Regions from separate parts of the Halorhodospira sp. 9622 genome, predicted to be linked through region 2. Evidence: riboswitches for the same ligand, from Rfam matches in the RefSeq annotation. Region 2 holds a riboswitch; the other holds the start of a gene.

Region 1 (4,299 bases), on a different contig from region 2:
ACACTCTCGAGCACGGTCAGCGGGTAGACGGCATCGGCGGTCTGCGCCACGTAGGAGAGCCGGCGGGCGATGCGCGCCTGCCGCTGCCCCTGCACCGGCTCACCGGCGATGGTGAGGGTCCCGTGGCGCGGACGCAGGATGCCGGTGATGCACTTGAGCAGCGTGCTCTTGCCAGAGCCGTTGGGCCCGATCAGGGCGACCACCTCGCCGGCTTCCACGCGGGCGTCGACACCGCGAAGCACCTCGGTGCGCCGATAGGCGTAGCGCACGCCGCGCAGTTCGATCCCGGTCGCCGTCACGCCCCCCCTCCCGTCTCGCGGCGACGCAGGATCAGGTAGATGAAAAGCGGCGAACCGATGAACGCCGTGACCACCCCCACGGGCAACACCACCGATTCGAAGGCGTGCAGCGATACCAGATCCGCCAGCGTCAGCAGCAGGGCGCCAATCAGGGCAGTGGCCGGGATCAGGAAGCGGTGATCCGAGCCGATCAAAAGCCGCGCTAGGTGCGGCGCCACCAGACCGAGGAAGCCGATCCCGCCGGTGAACGCCACGGTGACCGCAACCAACAGGGCGACCAGGAACATCAGGCCGATGCGCAGCGGACCGACCGCGATCCCCAAGCTGGTGGCGGTCTCGTCACCGAGCAGCAACCGGTTCAGATCGCCGCTTTTCCAGAGGAAGACCGGCAGGGTCGCCACCAGCGCCGCACTGATGAATACGAAGCTCTCCCAGTCGGCGCGGCTGAGGCTGCCCACGCTCCAGAACATGACCTCTCGGGTGGCGTCGGCATCAGCGAAGTAGATCAGCAGCGTCGTGGTCGCCCCGAAGAAGTACATCAGGGCGATGCCGGCGAGGATCAGGCTCATCGGCGTCGCCCCCTTCCACTGCCCGATGAGCAGGATGAGCAGGGACACCGCCATGGCGAAGAGGAAGGCGTTGCCGACGATGCCGTAAACACCGAAGGCCGAGAAGCCGAAAATGATCGCCAGCGCCGCCCCCAGCGAGGCTCCCGAGGCGATCCCCAGGGTGAACGGCGAGGCCATGGGATTGCGCAGCAGGCTCTGCAGGATGACGCCGCCGAGCGCCAGCCCCATGCCGGCCACCATCGCGGTGGCCAGGCGCGGCAGGCGGATGTTCCAGACCACGTTCTCGGTCTGCGCGCTGACCCACGACGCCCCGAGCGGGCGAGCCACCAGCGCCTGCACCACCTCGCTCAGCGGGATGCCCATCGGGCCCAGCGCCAAGCCAAAGCCCGCCGTAGCCACCAGGGCTGCCGCCAGGCCGAGCAGCACCAGCGTCTTGGCCCGGTTCGCGCGCGTGTAGTCGTCAATGAGGCCCCGCGGTGGCGCCGGCCGGACGGGGGTGCCGACGGTCAACTCAGCCATCCTCGAGGCTGCTGAGCTCCATGAGCCGGTCGTAGAGACCGGGGTCGCCGTAGAAGACCTCCAGAATCTCCTCGCCGCGGTCGCGGAGATCGACGCCTGCCATGGCCTCCGGGTAGAGGACGCGAGCCATGTGCACCAGATCGATCAACCCCGTCGCCAGGTCCCAGCCCATGTAGGTGCCCTTGAAGCGGTGGATACGCTCCGCCTCGATGGCTGCTACACCGGACAAGCGCTCATCGTCGAGCACCTCGGCGCGTTCCACGCGACTCGCTCGGGACGGTGTGTGGAGGAGGATATGCTGGGGATCCCAGCTCAGCAGCTCCTCGGCACTGACCTCGCCATCGTCGCCGGCACGGCCGGCAGTGACCATCTCGGCACCGAGCAGCTCGACGGGGAAGTAGAAGGAGACGTGGTTGTAGAGATTGCGCCGGTGGGCCAGATAGACCCGAGGCGGCTGCTCGCCAGCGACCCGCTGCTGCACGGCGGAGACCGTGGCGTGGTAGAAATCGAGCAGCTCTTCGGCCCGCTCCTCGCGACCGGACACTTCGCCGAGGAGCCGGTAGGCCTGTTCGATCTGCTCCTCGACGGCCTCCTGCGACGCCCGCTCCCGGCCCAGGGTGTTCAGCGCCACCACCGGTACGCCCAGCTGTTGCTCGTAGCGTTCTGCCTGTTCGGCCATCGCCTGATCGTCATCACCGCGGCTGAAGGCCCAGTAGATAAACAGATCCGGCTCCGTGGCGAGCACCCGCTCGGCACTGAACTCCGAACCGGGCTGGCCGCCGCCGACCATGGCCACCTCGTCAAGGCGCCCGAAGGCCTCGACCTCGATGGGCTTCGCCTCGGAGAAACGCGAGCCGTACATATCGCTCGGGATGCCCACCAGGCGCTCCTCAACCCCCAGGTGGAGCGCCATGCGGAAGGCGTCGACATTGACCGTGGCGATCCGCTTGGCCGATTCCGGGACCTCCACGCTGCGGCCGAGCATATCCTCAACCTCACGGGTTTCCCGGGCACCCCCTCCATCCGGATCATCGTCGAGGGCATCCCCACACCCGCCGAGGATAAGGCCGACCCCGGCCACGAGGGCGATGCATGGATTGCGGTGCATGGCTCCTCCAGTCACTGGATCCAGTACGCCATGCGGGGAGCGGGTCGGAAACGGGCACGCCGTGGCGCTGGGACAGGGCGCGGCTGAAGCTACCGTCACCGCCACGCACGGTTCCCCGCCGTGTGGCTGCGACCCCCAGACCGGTCTCCGGGCTCGCGAGCGGGGTCGAACCCCGGGCGCCGCGCCTTCCCGCACCGGGTGCCAGGGACACCGTGGATGCAGTGGCGATGCAGCGCCCACTCTCGCCTACCGTTGCGGGGACAGCGTCGGCCTTGCCTGCGCCCGCCCGGGCCGCAGTGCGCACCGACTTCCCGACCGTCCCCGGCGCTGTCGGGCGGACCACGCGGCGGGGAACGGCCCCGGCAGCGATGGTAACTGCCAGGTCACCTGGGGAGGCTGGACTCTACGGCCGGCTCGGGGCAGCTGTCAACGCGGCCCGATCGGGCGCCCAGCCGGGCCGATGGCCACAACCTCGAACTTTATGGCACAATTGCGCCGTATCAAAGAAGGGTATGGACGCCCGCGACCCCTCCCGACCCCCCGACGGAGATGTCATGGGCACAGACGCGAATTCACCCTGCCCCCAGGCGGGTGACATAGTCACCGACGCGCTGGATACCCTGCCGCTGAGCGACCAGGAACCGCACCTGCGCCTTAGCGAGCGCTTTGAACGCCTGCGCTGCCATATCAACCAAGCGCTGCCCGGCGGCGCGATCCACCGCATCGCCGTCGCCATCTACGAACCGGACGCCAACCGTCTCAAGACCTACGGCGCCGGCGGCGATGCTCCCAGCCCCCTGGATCACTACGAGACCCGGCTGGGCGAGGCCCCCACCCTGCGCGCCCTGGCCGAGGCGCCGCAGGTGCGCATCATCGACGACTACCGGGAACACCCCAGCCCGAAACCGCACACCGTCAGCATCCGCGAGAGCGGGTTGCGCGCCGGGATGATCCTGCCGCTGCAGCACGACGAGAATTTCTTCGGCTTCCTGTTCCTCAACTCCCGGCGGCCGGGCTACTTCTCGGAGGCCGTCGTCGAGCGGCTGGCGCCTTACATCGACCTGGCCCGCTTGCTCGCCATCACCTCCATCCGCACCACGCAGACCCTGCGCGGCGCGGCGCGCACGGCCATGGCCTTCGGCCGTGCGCGGGACGACGAGACCGGTGGCCACCTCGCCCGGATGGCGGAGTACAGCCGACTGATCGCTCTCGAGCTGGCCGCAGCTCACGGTCTCGGCGACGAATACATCGAGATGGTCTATCAGTTCGCCCCGGTGCATGACGTGGGCAAGATTGCCGTCCCCGACGGCATCCTGCTCAAGCCCGGCCGGCTCACCGACGAGGAGTTCGCGCAGATGCGCGAGCACGTCAGCCGCGGCGTGGCCATGGTGCTGGCGATGACCGAGGAGCTGGGGCTGAGCGAGGACCGGCGGGCGGCCATCATGCGCAACATCGTCGCCTACCACCACGAGCGCCTTGACGGCAGCGGGTATCCGACCGGTGCACGCGGCGAGCAGATCCCGCTGGAGGGGCGCATTGTGGCCGTCGCCGACGTCTTCGACGCCCTGACCAGCGAGCGCCCCTACAAACGGCCTTGGGGTTTCGCCGAGGCTGCCGAGACCCTGCGCGCCGAGGCAAAGGCGGGCAAGCTGTGCGGGGAGTGCGTGGAGGCTTTCCTGCGCCGGGGCGCCGAGATCGAGGCGATCAGACAGCGCCACGGCCACCGCTGAGCTAGCCGCACACGTCCAAACGAGCGCGACAGGCCCGCGGAATCCGGTAGAGATAGACCGGGGCGTCCAGGCGC
Region 2 (4,299 bases):
CCTGAAGGGAAGTGCCGCTGTCGTCTTCCGAGGTCTCGTCGTGACGCGCGCCGTAGATCAGCTGAAGGCGGTCCGTGATCTGCCAGTCATGCTGCACGAAGGGGCTTGCGATCCACTGTTCCTCGCGAGGCTCGTCGTCAGGAACGCGGTTTTTATCAACCTGCTGCTGGTGTTCGAATCCGGTTGTCACTGTGTGGCGACTCATAGGTTGCCACTGTGCCTTCAACTCATTGACACGTAGGATGTTCTTCGGCTCTCGCGGCGCGAACTCGCTGTCTTCGGCAGAGTCAAATCCGAAGGCCTCAGGATCAAGGAATGCGTTGGCCCGCTCCATCTCCCGTCGACTCTCGTAGATCTGGTAGCGCAACTGAAGGGTTTCGGTGGGTAGCCACTCCGCTTTGGCTGCCAAGTCACGCCGCTGGGTCTCTGAGGTTTGCTCGACGGCAAATTGCCTTGCGGTACCTCCATCCCCGGTTTCCGTTGGCGGCCTGTGGACGTAGCGCTCTTGGCGCTCCTCGCGCATGAACGCGGCTTCCAGGTCGATATGGAAATCCTCTGTGAACCAGTGGGTGAGGCCGGCACGGAGGTTGTAAACGTCGGCCGAAGGGCGGAGGTCCCGATCAAAGGTCTGAGGGGATACAGCATCGCCATTCACAGTTGGTCGGGAGGTGGTTTCCTCTGAGTGCGCCCTCTGCTCCACGGCATCAGCGAAGAGCCTGAAGCGCGTATCCTGCGTGCCGCCGCCCAGGTAGGCAGCCCCTTGGTGCCGCTCGCCGCCATCGGCATCTGTCGGAGCGCCGGTCTGTAGTTCTACACCTCCTTCCAGACCCGGTTCGGGACGGCGAGTAATGACATTGATCACGCCAGCCAAGGCATCAGAGCCGTAAGTGGCGCTTCCTGGTCCTTTGACGATCTCGATGCGCTCGACATGACTGACAGGGATGCGGTCCAAGACATTTCTGGTGTGTACGAGAAGTCTTCGACCATCAACGAGGTAGAGTGTCTCACTGCGGTTCCCACCTCGAATGGAGGTGCTGCTTCCGTCCGCCGCGACCGAGATGCTGGACTCCGACCGCAGCGCCTCCCCGAGTGTGGCAGCACCGCTGCGCTGGAGCTGCTCCGCCGTAAGGATCTCCGTCGCCGCTGGGGTATGTTCGACCTGGCGCTCGGTGCGCGTGGCTGCAGTGACCGTCAGGTCGGGCAGGAGGGTGGGGGCCTCTTCGGTGGCGTGGACCTGGGGGGCTGCCATCAGGGGCAGCGCTGCGGCGCTCATCAACGCCCGAGTGACGGGCTTTCCTTTAGCCATGCTGACTCCTTCACGCACCGCCCGTGCGCGATTGCTCGTGAATGCCTACCGCGGGGAGTCAGCGAATCGGGGATCGAGTTGCGTGCAGCCTGGCACGGCTAATGGCTAATCGCCGTGAGCACTGGAACCCGGTCCCGGCACGCCGCCTCCCGCGGTCTTCCGGTTGGCCATGGGCCGGTCTCCGGGCTTGTGGGTGGGGTCGATGACCCCGGGCAGATCGCCTTCCCGCAGGGCCCGCCGCAGAACGACGTTGCCTTGCAGTGGCCTAGTGATCCGCCCCCCACCTACCGTTGCGGGGGCAGCGCCGGACTCGCCGCTGGGTGCGGCTGGACCGGTCTTCCCGTTTAACCCGCGAGGCGCAGCGTCCTCGGCGGGCACCCAATAGCGCGAAGGACGTTAGCAGCCGCCCCTGGATCTGTAAACGTCCACTCATCCATGGAAAGAGTGATGGTTGTCAGGCCTGCCGCTTTTGGCGAAGCCACGCCAGCGCCTGCTCGACGTCGATGGCCACCTCCGCCTCCGGCGGGTCCGGCGGGCGCTCGACGATCACGATGCGGACTCCGCAGTCCCGGGCCGCATCGAGTTTGCTGCGGGTGGCGGCCCCGCCGGCGTTCTTGGTGACCAGGGTGTCGATGCCGTGCTCGCGGAGCAGGTGGCACTCGTCGGCGTAGTGGAACGGCCCGCGCTGGAAGAGGATCCGGGCTCCGGGCGGCACCCGCTCCGGCGGCTCCAGGCAGCGGATCCAGTAGTGGTGGTGGGGCGCGGCGCAGAAGGCCGGGACCTCCTGATTGCCGATGGTCAGCAGCACCCGGCCCGGCTGCGGACCCAGCGCTTGGGCGGCGGCGGCCATATCGGCCACCCGGTGCCACTGCTCGTCCGGCCCCGGTTGCCACGCTGGTCGACGCACTGCCAGCAGGGTTGTCCCCGTTTGCCGGGCGGCCGCCGCCGCGTTGGCCGATATGCCGGCGGCGAAGGGGTGGGTGGCATCGACCAGGCAGTGCACACCGTGCTGGCGCAGGTACCCGGCCAGTCCGGCAACGCCCCCGAATCCGCCGCGACGGACCGGCAAGCGGGGCAGGCGGGGGCGGCGAGTCACCCCGGCCACCGAATAGACCGCGGCGATCCCGGGCTCCTGCTCCAGCGCCTGGCCCAGTGCCAGCGCCTCGCCGGTACCGCCAAGGAGCAGGACACGCAGCGGCTCAGGCGCCATGGCGGGCCGGGGCAGTGGTCTGTGCCAGTCGGTGGCGGTGCATCACGTCTCCTTTGGACGTCGGGGTGCGGCGGTTTGACGGCGGGGCCCAGGCTGCCTAGAGTACCAAGCTCCTCAGGTGCCCCGCGCGAGCAGCGGCGGGGTGAAACGGGAAGACCGGTTCAGCCGCACCTAGCGGCGAGTCCGGCGCTGCCCCCGCAACGGTAGGTGGGGGGCGGATCACAAAGCCACTGCAAGGCGCCGTCGTTCGGCGGCGGGCCCTGCGGGAAGGCGATTCGCCCGGGGTCACCGACCCCACCCACGAGCCCGGAGACCGGCCTGAGGGAACCCAGGTGCCGCGGGAGGCGGCAGACCGGGGCAGGCCTCCGTTTGCCGGGCGCAAGCGCGATCCCTCCCCCCATTTCTGTCCTCCTCCCTGCGGTGGAACCGAACCGACGCGCGTGCGGGTGGCGCGCGGAAGGGAGGAAAATATGTCCAGCAACACCACCAGCCGGGTCGCCGCGGGCGTGGCGGCCGGCCTGATCGTGAGCAGCGTCCCGGCCATGGCCGATACCGACGGCGAGTCGGCGCAACTTGCCCCCCTCGTGGTCACGCCAACCCGAATGACCCAGACCGTCGACGAATCCCTGTCCTCCGTCTCCGTGATTGACCGCGACGAGATCGACCGCCAGCAGCCGCGGCAGGTCTCGGACCTGCTGCAGGGGCGGGCGGGGACGAGCCTGACGACGAACGGTCCCTTCGGGAAAAACACCAGTCTTTTCATGCGCGGCACCAACCCGGACCACACCCTGCTGCTGGTCGATGGGGTGCCGATGAATTCGGCAACACTTGGCGGGGCAGCGTGGCAGTATCTGCCCCCGGCCGAGATCGACCGCATCGAGGTGGTGCGTGGGCCGAGAACCAGTGTCTACGGCGCCGATGCCATCGGCGGCGTGGTGCAGATCTTCACCCGCGAGGGGGAGGAGGGGCCGCCGCGCTTCCGCGCCTTCGGCGGCGCCGGCTCATTCAATACCCATGAATTCGGCGTGGGCGTCTCCGGCGGGACCGCGGCGAGCCGCTACGCGCTCTCGGCCAGCCACTACGAGACGGACGGAATCAACGTTCTCGACGAAACGGGGGATGAAGACCCGGACGGCTTTGAAAATACCAGCTTCAGCGGCCGTTTCAGCCATCGGTTGAACGGTGGTGCTGAACTCTTCGCGACGGGCATGCGCTCGCAAGGCGAGACCGAATTCGATGCGAACGATGGTGAAGAGGACTGGACAGACCACGTCTTCCAGGCTCTCCGTGGCGGTGTCCGCGGGGACCTAACCGACCGATGGTTTAGCGAGCTGGCGGTCTCCCAGGCGAAGGACGAGCAGGATACCTTCGACAGTAGTGGCGGTGAGTACTGGTATTACACCGAGCGCCATGAGGTGAGTTGGCGGAACGAGCTGTATTGGGGCGCCGGGCACGTCTGGGCCTTCGGCGGGGACTGGCGAGATGAGGAAGTCGACACCGCCGAAGATTATGACGAGACCAGTCGCTACAACGCCGGCGCCTATACCCAGCTGGAGCTGGACTTGAGCCGCCATGATCTCGGCAGTAGTCTGCGCTACGACGACAACGAGGCCTACGGCGACAACGTGACCGGTCAGGTCGCCTGGGGGGTCGATGTGACGGATCGACTCCGGCTCCGTTCGAGTTATGGGACAGCCTTCAAGGCGCCGACGTTTAACGATCTCTATTTCCCGGGTTTTGGCAATCCGGATCTGGAGCCGGAGACCTCGGAGTCCTTTGAAAT

Evidence for each region. Region 2 has a riboswitch for cobalamin ahead of LRG07_RS04230 (TonB-dependent siderophore receptor). Riboswitches for the same ligand answer to the same signal wherever they lie in the genome.
Region 1: linked by a shared signal. The riboswitch ahead of LRG07_RS09770 (ABC transporter substrate-binding protein) and the one ahead of LRG07_RS04230 (TonB-dependent siderophore receptor) in region 2 are both predicted to bind cobalamin.

Annotation. Positions count from the first base shown of each region.
Region 1 is NZ_JAJNRE010000016.1:33,370-37,668, forward strand. It holds gene LRG07_RS09760 (ABC transporter ATP-binding protein) at 1-299, opposite strand, end outside; gene LRG07_RS09765 (iron ABC transporter permease) at 296-1,387, opposite strand; gene LRG07_RS09770 (ABC transporter substrate-binding protein) at 1,380-2,495, opposite strand; cobalamin riboswitch at 2,637-2,810, opposite strand; gene LRG07_RS09775 (HD-GYP domain-containing protein) at 3,050-4,225, shown strand; gene LRG07_RS09780 (trans-aconitate 2-methyltransferase) at 4,227-4,299, opposite strand, start outside.
Region 2 is NZ_JAJNRE010000005.1:48,795-53,093, forward strand. It holds gene LRG07_RS04230 (TonB-dependent siderophore receptor) at 1-1,306, opposite strand, end outside; cobalamin riboswitch at 1,461-1,703, opposite strand; gene LRG07_RS04235 (cobalt-precorrin-6A reductase) at 1,761-2,516, opposite strand; cobalamin riboswitch at 2,616-2,853, shown strand; gene LRG07_RS04240 (TonB-dependent receptor domain-containing protein) at 2,987-4,299, shown strand, end outside.